DNA from 2 places in the Blautia acetigignens genome. Region 1 is predicted to be linked to the other one. Evidence: riboswitches for the same ligand, from Rfam matches in the RefSeq annotation. Region 1 holds a riboswitch; the other holds the start of a gene.

Region 1 (5,754 bases):
TCATTTCGTTCACCTCTTTTCTTAACTTACAAGTGCATTATAGATCACCTGAAAGCGAATTACGTGCCAAATGAAAAGAAAAAACAGACAAAATTTGCAGAGGAGAGAAATTATGTTTCCGGTTTATGAAGAGAAAAAAGAAAATCTGCATTTACATTCCCGCATTGCCAGACATGAATCCCCTCATCTGCACAATTCAGTTGAATTCATCTATCTTACAGAAGGATGCTTGGAGCTTGGAATGGGCCAGGAACTCTTTCACATGGAGGAAGGTGATTTTGCAGTCCTTTTTCCGGAAGTGATCCATCACTGCCAGGTCTTTTCAGGAGAGAATAATAAGGCATGCTATCTGTGGGCGCAGCCCATACTTTGCGGACAATTTGCTTCTGTTATGCAGAAATACTGTCCGAAAAATCCTGTGATTAAAAAGCCGCAGGTCCACCGGGATATTGTAAATGCAATTCGGTGTCTGAAGCTCGATAAAAAGGAGCAAAATCCTAACCTTGTTGTTGAACAGGCTTATGTGCAGATCCTTTTGGCCAGAAGTATCCCGGCATTTAACTTACAGGAAAAGAGCAGTGTGGAGAGCAATGATATCATTTATCAGACTGTCTCCTATATTGCAAAACATTTTAAAGAAGAAATGTCCCTGGAAAAGATGGCAAGAGATATGGGAGTAAGTAAATTTACACTTTCGCGTGTCTTTTCCGGAACTTTTCATAGAAATTTTAACCAATATTTAAATGAACAGAGATTAAACTATGTCTGTGTTCATTTAGAGTGTACTGACAAAAGCATTACGGACATTTCCATGGATGCAGGATTTGAAAGTCAGCGGACTTTTAACCGGGTTTTCAGGGAACGCTGCAAAATGACACCAAGAGAATACCGGAATCTGTACAGAGAAAAGTTTGTTCTGCAAAATGAAATCATATAGAAAAGAGAGGATAAAAATATGCTGAGTGAGAGTATTGCAAAACTGGTACAGTATGGAGTCGAGACGGGACTGATACCAGAATGTGAGAAAAATTACACAACAAATCTTCTGCTGGATGTATTTTACGAGGATGATTACACTGCACCGGAACAGGAATTTCAGAACATTGAACTTGAGAAGGTTCTGGATGAACTGTTAAAAGAGGCAATTGATCGGGAATTGATTGAAGACAGTGTTGTCTATAAAGACCTGTTTGATACCAGACTGATGAATTGCCTCATGCCACGACCTGCAGAAGTACAGACAACGTTCTGGAAAAAATATGGGGAGAATCCAAAAGCAGCGACGGATTATTTTTATAAACTGAGTCAGGACAGCAATTATATTCGTCGTTACAGGGTAAAGAAAGACCAGAAATGGACAGTAGACAGTGAATATGGAAAACTTGATATTACCATCAACCTTTCAAAACCGGAAAAGGATCCAAAAGCAATCGCAGCAGCCAGAAATGTAAAATCCGGAAGCTACCCGAAATGTCTTCTTTGTCCGGAAAATGAAGGCTATGCCGGAAGAGTCAACCACCCGGCAAGACAGAATCACAGGATCATTCCGATTACGATCAATGACAGCCCATGGGGATTCCAGTACTCACCCTATGTATATTATAACGAGCACTGCATCGTGTTTAATTCCTGTCACACCCCCATGAAGATTGAACGGAACACATTTGTGAAGCTGTTTGATTTTGTAAAACTGTTTCCACATTATTTCCTGGGCTCCAATGCAGACCTTCCAATTGTAGGCGGTTCTATTTTAAGCCATGACCATTTCCAGGGAGGACATTATACCTTCGCAATGGCTAAGGCACCGATTGAAAAGCATGTGACCATTCCTGGATTTGAGGATGTGGAAGCGGGAATTGTAAAGTGGCCGTTATCAGTGCTCCGTATCCGTCATAAAAATCCAGAACGGTTGATTGACCTTGCAACACATGTGCTGCAGGCATGGAGAGGCTATACAGATGAAGCAGCCTTTGTATTTGCCAATACGGACGGAGAGCCACATAATACCATAACCCCAATTGCCCGTAAAGTGGGGGATGTATACGAGCTGGATCTGACACTTCGCAATAATATTACGACGAAAGAACATCCACTTGGTGTATATCATCCACATGCACAGTACCATCATATTAAAAAGGAAAATATCGGACTGATCGAGGTAATGGGGCTTGCAGTTCTTCCGGCCCGATTAAAAGAAGAGCTGGAGCTTTTAGAGGAATACATTTTATCTGGAAAAGATATTTCTTCAAATGAAAAAATAGCAAAGCATGAGGATTGGGTGAAAGAATTGCTGGAAAAATATCCGGATATTAATGCAGAGAACATTCATGCAATTCTTCAAAAAGAAGTAGGACTGGTGTTTGTACATGTGCTGGAAGATGCCGGAGTTTATAAATGCACACCAAAAGGAAGAGAAGATTTTATGCGTTTTGTGGACAGTTTATAGGACGTGTTTTGGCCGTGATTATAATGAATGCTGTAGTATGAAGTGAAAAAATACAGAACAAGAAAATATTTTATAATAGCAGTTGCAGCCGGTATCTCATGATATATAAAATGAGAATATCGGCTGCTTTTCATTTGATATCACGAAGATTTTATATTTTCAAATATATGTAATCAGTTGGCAACCGGTTTCCTAAAAAGATTAAAAATTCCTGTCTGCTCAATCAATCTTGTGATGGTAAAGAAGATAAAGGAATCAATTGGCCACATGATCAGGTTCTTTACAGTACGCATTGGAAGGATTGCAAGGAATCCTTTTCCGTAGAGCATGTCCAGCCATAAGGTATTTAACAGAACATTTACAATCAGAACGACAACCAGTTTTGCAATCAGCACGCGACGGAAAGTGAGCTTATGTTTGTAGTAAAAACATCCATAAATAAATGCCGCGAGCATTGCGTTAAAGGTGAACCCAAAGAAAAATGGACCATCAGGGCGGATAAAGAATTTCACAATATCCAGCACACCGGCAAACAGACATCCGGTAATGGGTCCAAACAGATAATCAGCAATCTGGTTTGGGATACCGGAAAATCCAATTTTTACATAGGGACCGATATTGATAGAAGCAACTGAATTTAAAATCAGTGCCAGGGCAGCAAGCATTGCACAGACTGCCAGTGTAGAAGTGGTTTTCAGCTCTTTGGCTGAGGTGAGAAACATGTTCTTTGTTTTCTCCATAAAAAAATTACCTCCTTTTCTTTTTTCGCTCACAATAGGAGATAATTTATGGATTCATATTTATCTTCTGTTGCAGCGAGAAGCAATCCACGAACCGCAAGATTTCTCTTTTCGTCCTCCGGCAACTCTCCATCCGGAAGGCACTTTACGCTCATGAATTTACTCTGCATTACTTTACATGGAGCAGTATATAGCAGATTATTGGAAAAAGCAAGAAAAAAATATATAAAAATATAAGTTTTTGCAATTAAGAAAACAGACAAGAAATCGTGGCATTTTCTCCATATTTTCTAAAACTTTGTCCATATGTTTTTACAAAAATCAGACTATAATAAAAGAAAAAAACGTTCAGGAGGAATCATTATGGCAGTTTTAGTTACAGGTGGTGCTGGTTATATTGGAAGCCACACGGTAGTGGAGCTTCAGAATGCAGGATATGATGTTGTGGTACTGGACAATTTAAGCAATGCAAGTGAAAAAGCACCGGAAAGGGCTATAGTGTTCTTGATATTGTAAAGAATTTTGAAGCTGCAACTGGTGTAAAAATTCCATATGTGATCAAACCTCGCCGAGCCGGAGATATTGCAACTTGTTATTGTGATGCATCTAAGGCAGAAAAAGAGCTTGGCTGGAAAGCAGAAAACGGTATCCGTGAGATGTGTGAAGATTCCTGGAGATGGCAGTCTAATAATCCGCAGGGATATGAAAAATAGGATGTATATTTAAAATAAGAGAGCTGTAAGATGCAGCCCTCTTATTTTTTTAAATAATTGACCTTATGTTATAAATGAACGCATTTTTTATCCTGAAATGTTCTATTTTTTAAAATTCTACAATTTTGTGCATGTTTTGTTAAATGTTGTTTATGTAATTTTGGGAAATGTGACTTAACAGAATATCTGACAAAAAGGACATTCTAACGTGAGACCATCCGTGAAGAGGTGGGAAATGACGGGAAACCCCGTGAAATCAAGGTTTGTGGCGAATTTCATAGAGAAAAAATGAAGCATCTTTGACAGCGAATTTGAGAATAAGCTGTTTCGGATGCTTTTTTTGTGCCCTTGGAAGGGAGGGAAGTGGATAGAGTGCTTGGAAGCATTGGTTTTACTTGGTTTTTGAGCACTTGTTCTATCCACAACACCTCAAAGTTAGGTTGTAAGGACATTATACATCAGGCATCCTCTTCTGAAAATAGGTCAAGCGTTATAACGTGGCGTTATTGCGTTACTGATTAAGTGTTGTCAATGTGCGTGTTTGTTTCGTAAAGTACCATAAAATAAGGGTTTTTTGAAAGTAACGCTTTGAAAAAAAGGCGTTACTCAATGCAATCAGTACACGGAACAGGAGAGCCGGGACTGGATGCAATCAAAGTGACAAATTGGAACCTTGCAAATAAAGTTGTCACTTTGGCTTATTTTCAAGGAAAAATGAACTTTTTCGGGAATTGCTTCCCTAAAAAGCAAAGTGACAATAAAAGGGTTACAAGTAACCCAAAAAAGCATAAAAAAATCAGCCAACCATGTCACCATTTTCTGTACCCATCAATCCGGATGATTTTGCAGTCACATCTCTTTCTTTTTTCACCTTCCGGAGCTTTAGTTGCAATAAGCCCATGAGTTCCTCTTTGTCATCTTCAGGAAGCTCCCGGAAACCATTCAACAGCTCCTCTTCCAATTTGCAGATATTGGACTTCTGCATATTGGAAGATATTCCGGTTGCCAACCAATTCATATCACACTCTAACACTTGTGAAAGCTTATAAAATGCAATAACGGAAGGCGTAGTTTTTCCGTTTTCGATTTTGCTCAATGCTCCTGAAGTGATGTCACATCTCTCATATATGTTTGTTTGAGAGAGTTTCAATTCTTTTCTTCTTGTTTTAATACGTTCACCAATTCCCATCATATCTAATTCCATGATGACCTCTCTTTCTGCAAATTGGAATATATATTCTTCCTGAAAGCAGAAAAAGTGTTGACATTCTGCAAATAGGAAGATATAATAAACCTTGCAAGGGTTACTTGTAACCCACTAATCCAAGATAAATCATATCAAAAAACTTAGTAAATCTCAATAGTCGGAGTTCTCCGGCACAAAGAAAGTCACCCGGTTCAGGGTATCAGAAAATGGAACTATGAAGGAATGAAGGAGGTGCAGGATGCAGAAGCAGGAATTTGAGGAAAGAATTGAAAGAACTGTCACGGATGAGCAGTACAAAGTGATTGAAGAAGTCTACATGTGGCATCCATCTATCCGGAACACATCCGGCAAAGATGAAGTTGCTGAACTGTATAAGAGCTTTGGTATGACAATCTTCCATGACATGCTTCCAAGAGCAAAGAAAGCCCATGAGCTTGATGAGCTCCTCCGGAACGCACAGAGAGAAGTGCAACGGATACAGGAAGAGATAGAAGAGCTGTCCTGTCCTACTTTAAGAGTTGAAGAATGAGACAGTGGCATCAGGGAAAGGAAGGTTTTATGAAGGTAACAAGGATACAAGACAAGTATAACCCGGACAAGATTTGAATGATAAAGCGGTACCTGTGCGGTACATTCTATGTCAATCAG
Region 2 (5,754 bases), on a different contig from region 1:
TACAAAAAAGAATTTACAGCTAAAGTACTGGAATGCCGCCAGGGCAAGAAAGGATATGAGGTAATTCTGGATCAGACAGCCTTTTATCCGGAAGGCGGCGGACAGCCAGGCGATACAGGTTCCTTAGGAGAGGCAGCAGTCACAGACGTTCACGAGAAGAACGGAGAGCTGATCCACTACACAGACCGTGCTCTGGAACCAGGAACGGAAGTTCAGGGCCAGATTAACTGGGCCAGAAGATTTGACCTTATGCAGCAGCATTCCGGTGAGCACATTGTAAGCGGCCTGGTACACGAAGCTTTTGGATATGATAATGTGGGCTTCCATATGGGAAGCGATGTGATTACCATTGATTTCAGCGGAATGCTGGACGAAGCACAGATGGCAGAGATTGAAGCCAAAGCCAACCAGATCATCTGGGAGAACCAGGAAGTAGAAATTTTCTACCCATCAGAGGAAGAGCTTAAGGAACTGGAATACAGAAGCAAGAAAGAGCTTTCCGGCTGGGTGCGTATTGTCAGATTTCCGGGAGCAGATACCTGCGCCTGCTGTGGAACCCATGTAACTCGTACCGGTGAGATTGGAATGGTGAAGCTCCTTTCTGTGGTCAAGTTCCGCGAGGGTGTGCGTATGGAAATGATATCCGGCAGAAGGGTGCTTGACTATCTGAACATGGTAAACGAACAGAACCGTCAGATTTCCGTGAAGCTTTCTGCCAAGATGGATAAGACTGCGCAGGCAGTTGCAAGACTTCAGGATGAGAATTTTGCCCTGAAGGGAAGAGTGCACAGTCTGGAAGAGAATTTTATTGTGAATGAAGCTGCTAAATGGAATGACTGCGAGAATCCGCTGCTGTTTGAGAACGGAATGGAAGCTGGAAGCGTCCAGAAGCTTGCGGATGCTGTTCTGCAGGTTTGCAAGGGCCGCTGTGCAGTATTTTCCAGAAATGCAGATGGCAGCTATAAGTATGCCATGGGTGAGAAAGATGGAGACCTTCGCCAGTTTACCAAAGATATGAACGCTGCACTGAATGGCCGCGGAGGCGGCAAGCCATTTTTCGTTCAGGGTTCTGTCCAGGCATCGGAGAAAGAAATCCGTGCTTTTTTCGAAGAATGATAAGTGACAAAAAAGGGGAATACAATGTTTGGGGAATGTCATGCTCATATTATTATGGATGGAATAAACTACAAGGAAGCAATCTCACTCCACAAAGAAGCGGTAAACGAGGAAGCAATCCGAAGAAATTTTAAGGCTTATCAGGAACAGGGAATCACCTTTGTGCGGGACGGCGGAGACGCCGTTGGTGTTTCCAGAAGAGCCAAAATGCTGGCGGAAGAATACGGAATCGATTACCGCACCCCTGTTTTTGCCATCCACAAAAACGGGCACTATGGTTCCATTGTAGGAAAAGGCTTTGATAATATGAAAGAATATGCAGCTCTGGTCCGGGAAGCGAAAGAACAGGGGGCTGATTTTATTAAAATCATGACCACCGGACTTCTGGATTTTCACAACCATGGAAAGGTGACTGGAACGCCTCTTTCCAGGGAAGAAGTGCATGAGATGGTACACATTGCGCATGGGGAAGGCATGGCAGTAATGAGTCATACCAATGGAGTTTATGGAGTACAGGCTGCTGTAGAGGCAGGTGTGGATTCTGTGGAGCATGGCAATTATATTGACGAAGAAACTATACGAATGCTTGCAGACAGTAATACAGTATGGGTACCAACCCTTGTAACTATACGCAATCTTCGAAACTGCGGACGATATGAAGATCAGGTCCTGCAGCCCATTGTGAGTCTTGCGGAAGAGAATCTGCAGCTGGCATATCAATATAAAGTAAAAACAGCACTTGGAAGTGATGCCGGCGCTTATATGGTGCCTCATGGAACCGGACTTCTTGAAGAATACCGTGCGTTTTGCGAAATTCTGGGAGAGACGGAACAAATGAAAGACTGGCTGCGAGACGGAGAAAAAAGAATTCAGGACACCTTTAAGCGTCCTGAATCTTGATGGATGTGTAGATATTGGATTGTTTTGATTTCGTTGGATCAAAGGTAATGAGGATGTTGGCGCCGGCAGCAAGACCGCTGGTAGATGTGTCCGATGCTCCTTCTGTAAAGCAGGTGATCGTTGCACCGTCCCCGGTCTGAATGGTTACGGTATTGGAGGTATGCCCTATAATGGTACCGTTGACTGTATAGGTAAGACCTCGGCTTCTGAAAGAATCCGGATCATCTCCTGTGACAGCAGTGACGGTGACGCCATCCAGGGTATTTTCCTGATATTGTCCCTGGTACGTGATGGACACGTAGGAGCCAGGTGCAGTACCTCCTTTGAAGTAAGAGGGGATCTGCGACAAATCTATATTTAGGGAACTGTCAGAACCAGGAGGAGATACAGTCAGGATATTGGAAGAAATATTCTGGACAGTTGCATGAAGCTGCTGCTCCTGGGGAACATCTGTGGAAGCCTCCTGAGTTGGCTCCAGGGTTGGTGTAGGATCCGGCAAAGTCAGAGGGTCAATGTCGGAGACACTTAATACCTTCAGATGGCTGGCATTCAGGGACGCATCCCCATCAGACCCGGATGAAAATTCTCCTTTAAAATTGATATAGACCCACGCACCTTGCCGAATACCGCCCTGATAATACTGTTCAGTTCCGGTTATTGGATAGGTGGCTGTCTTTCCTTGTTCATCTTTTATGGTGATGGTATTCGGTGTCAGTCCCTGTACTTCTCCATAAGCCTTGCGTACTTCCAGCTGATTTTTCTTGTGGAAGTCATCGACGACCTTTAGGGCTTTCACTGTGCTGGTATCTTCGCTGGAAAGCTGTCCCTCATAGATCACGCTGATCTCATCTCCGGTGATCATGCCGTCTTCACACTCAAGCGTGGCCTCAGATAAATCAAAGATATAGGTCTGTTCCTGGCTGCTCATAGTCAGGGCAGCACCGGTAAAGTCCTGAAGGATGCCTTTGACTTCATCCATATAGACACGCTGTCCTGGGGCTTCTGAAGTTTCCTGGACCGTATTTTGTGAAGTGTCTACATAGTCGGTAATGGCATCGCGGACTACGCATCCGGATAGTGAGAGCAGTGCACAGGAACAAACAAGTAGCTGGGTAAATTTTTTCATTAGTGTTTCATATCCTCCGAATCCAGAAATGGCACAGGAAGAAAATCAAAAACCTGTCGGCAGGCATCCCATTCTTCGCGGGTGTGCGGCATACGGTAGCCCAGTCCTGTGCATTCTGTAGTGGCATTGGTATTCAGGTAATTATCATAAAAAACATTGTACGGATTATGGCAGGAAGGCTGCTGGCTTTCTTGTAATTGGACAGAATATTTTGTGCTCATATAAAGACTCCTTTTTCTGGAAATTTACTCTTAACAGAGATTACTTTTAGAATATGCCAAAAGCGAAGGAGTATACACAAAATACACTGTCAATTGCGAAACTATAATCCGTCATTCAGTGTGAATATTATAACAAAAACGTATTGAAATTTCCATATTTTGTGCTATAATCGGCTTAAATAAATAATAGCGAAGTAGGAATTTATGCGTCAAGTGTTCACTGGCTGGGGAGTCGCCGTGAAACGAAAAGCAGTAGGCTGCTTACGATATATTTTCCGCACCCGTTGCTACATATGAGAACATCTCATAATGTGGAGGGATTATTATTTATGGTAACTACTCTGTTATTTTAATCATTATGGAGGTGTTTTTATTATGCGTAAAAACAAACAGACATGGAGCGTTAAGACGCTTGTATTTCTGGCACTGCTGGTTGCAATCCAGCTGGTTTTATCCCGTGTGCTGGTAATTGACCTTGGTGTATACCGTATTACACTTGGAACTATCGCAACTGTACTTGCCGGTCTTTGGATGGGGCCTGTTGCAGGCGGTGTAGAAGGCGGCGTGGCAGACATCATCGGATGTTTCATGAAAGGCTATGGCGTGAATCCTCTGATCACTTTATCTGCAATCACCTGGGGCGTAGTTGCCGGAGCAGCAGGCAAGCTGATGGCTGAGAAGAGCCGCAAGGTGAAAACTGTGATCATGTGCGCAGGAATCGTAATTTCCGGTGTGGTAGGAACCCTTGGATTTACCACTGCAGGTCTTGTCATGATCGGTTCTAATTTTTATGCGATCATGCCGGGACGTCTTGTGCAGTTTGCAATTATGACTCCAATTTACTGCGTGCTGACCAGTCTTCTTTATTTCAGCCCGCTGACCAGCATGGTTGTAGGAAATGTAAGATCAGCCAATCTGCAGAAAAAGACAGTATAAGACTGAGTAATTCATTTATAAATACATAACTTAACAGCATTACCCAATAAAAATCAAATATAGTATTTTATAAAAATACGATTCCCCCAAAAAAGACTGTGAAGATGTGCCCTGTTGACGGCACGGTTCACAGTCTTTTACGATTTAAGTATTTGAAAAAAATTGAAACAAAATCACATAATTACTTGATTGTTTAGACACGGTCAGTCTGGGTCTGAACGCGGAACCAGTATGTATAGACAAAATTCAGCCCAAGGGATTCATAAAGGCTGCGCGCAGGAGTGTTTCCCTCTACGACCTGAAGATAGGCACGTGTGGCACCTCTTTTCTTTCCTTCTTTGAGCAGTGCAGTGCAGATCTGGCGTGCATATCCCTTGTGGCGGAAATCCTCCCGTACATGAATGGCGTATAAGCCAATGTAATCACGGTCCAGAATGCCAAGCCCTGTGGCAATGATTTTTCCATTATTCCAGATAGAAGCACAGACAGTATCCTTCACAATTGCATGATACATAGAAGGAACCACTGCCCGGTGAACCGGATTTATGGTTCCCTTTAAATCGAAAAGACTCTCAATCCAGATATCCGGAATGTCATCCGTAAGCGTTACCAGATCATAGGAAGCGGACAAATCCGCATGCTCCAGATCAGCTGCCATAACATTGGTGGTATGCTGAATCTCATAGCCGCGGTTTTCCAGAACATAATCAAAATCCGGGGAAACCAGCGGACTGATCTTGAAAATAGCAGGGCTTCCAAGACGGGCATATTCCTGCTCACAGAAAGATACCTTTTCTCTCCAGGAAAGCGTGGAGGTGCCGAACTGTTCCACACTGTTGGTACGATGCGTATAAAAATAAGAAAAACGAAGAATCCATCCGTCATAAAGTTCCATTTTATGAGAGGGCCATGCATTCAGCGACATATCTTCGATTTCTTTAATTATTTTATCCATTTAAAAAACCTTCTTTGTTTTATTTATGATGGTAATTATACATAATTGTGCTCTGCAATGCAACTGTAAAGACGGTCAGCAAGGAACTGCTGGCCCTGGCGGGTAAGATGAACTCCGTCTGTGGTGATGGCGGAATATCCATATCTGCGCACTTCTTCGTCCAGCTCCTTTTGCAGAGAAAGAAACGGAAGGCGGAACTGTATGGAAAGCGTTCGGATGATCTGGCTCATTTTCTGAAGAAGAGGCTTCCAGTTCTCATAAAAAGCAGGACAGGAAAAAAACAAAAGGTTCCATAAGAATGACGCTGCAACTGGATTTTGTCAATATTGTTAAAAGTTCAAGATAATGTTCCTGAAAAGAACCCATCATTTCTTCCTGCTGGGCAGGCGTGCGGTCTGTGTTCATCATCATTCCAATATCATTTATTCCAATCAAAACGGCTGCAAGATTGCCAATAATTGTACTGTCTGTTTTTACCCGCTGAAGCAGTCTCTGCACAG

The links. Region 1 has a riboswitch for tetrahydrofolate ahead of OCV70_RS16720 (folate family ECF transporter S component). Riboswitches for the same ligand answer to the same signal wherever they lie in the genome.
Region 2: linked by a shared signal. The riboswitch ahead of OCV70_RS08590 (folate family ECF transporter S component) and the one ahead of OCV70_RS16720 (folate family ECF transporter S component) in region 1 are both predicted to bind tetrahydrofolate.

What each region holds. Positions count from the first base shown of each region.
Region 1 is NZ_JAOQJM010000019.1:42,757-48,510, reverse strand. Features, by position in the region: gene OCV70_RS16730 (AraC family transcriptional regulator) at 113-937, shown strand; gene galT (UDP-glucose--hexose-1-phosphate uridylyltransferase) at 956-2,446, shown strand; gene OCV70_RS16720 (folate family ECF transporter S component) at 2,620-3,186, opposite strand; THF riboswitch at 3,258-3,355, opposite strand; gene OCV70_RS16715 (NAD-dependent epimerase/dehydratase family protein) at 3,493-3,702, shown strand; partial or broken gene OCV70_RS16710 (GDP-mannose 4,6-dehydratase) at 3,669-3,899, shown strand; gene OCV70_RS16705 (helix-turn-helix domain-containing protein) at 4,696-5,103, opposite strand; gene OCV70_RS16700 (hypothetical protein) at 5,345-5,635, shown strand.
Region 2 is NZ_JAOQJM010000005.1:162,573-168,326, forward strand. Features, by position in the region: gene OCV70_RS08570 (alanyl-tRNA editing protein) at 1-1,116, shown strand, start outside; gene OCV70_RS08575 (amidohydrolase family protein) at 1,141-2,016, shown strand; gene OCV70_RS08580 (hypothetical protein) at 1,997-3,142, opposite strand; gene OCV70_RS08585 (hypothetical protein) at 3,142-3,363, opposite strand; THF riboswitch at 3,552-3,652, shown strand; gene OCV70_RS08590 (folate family ECF transporter S component) at 3,739-4,299, shown strand; gene OCV70_RS08595 (GNAT family N-acetyltransferase) at 4,493-5,254, opposite strand; gene OCV70_RS08600 (hypothetical protein) at 5,290-5,484, opposite strand; gene OCV70_RS08605 (SGNH/GDSL hydrolase family protein) at 5,510-5,754, opposite strand, start outside.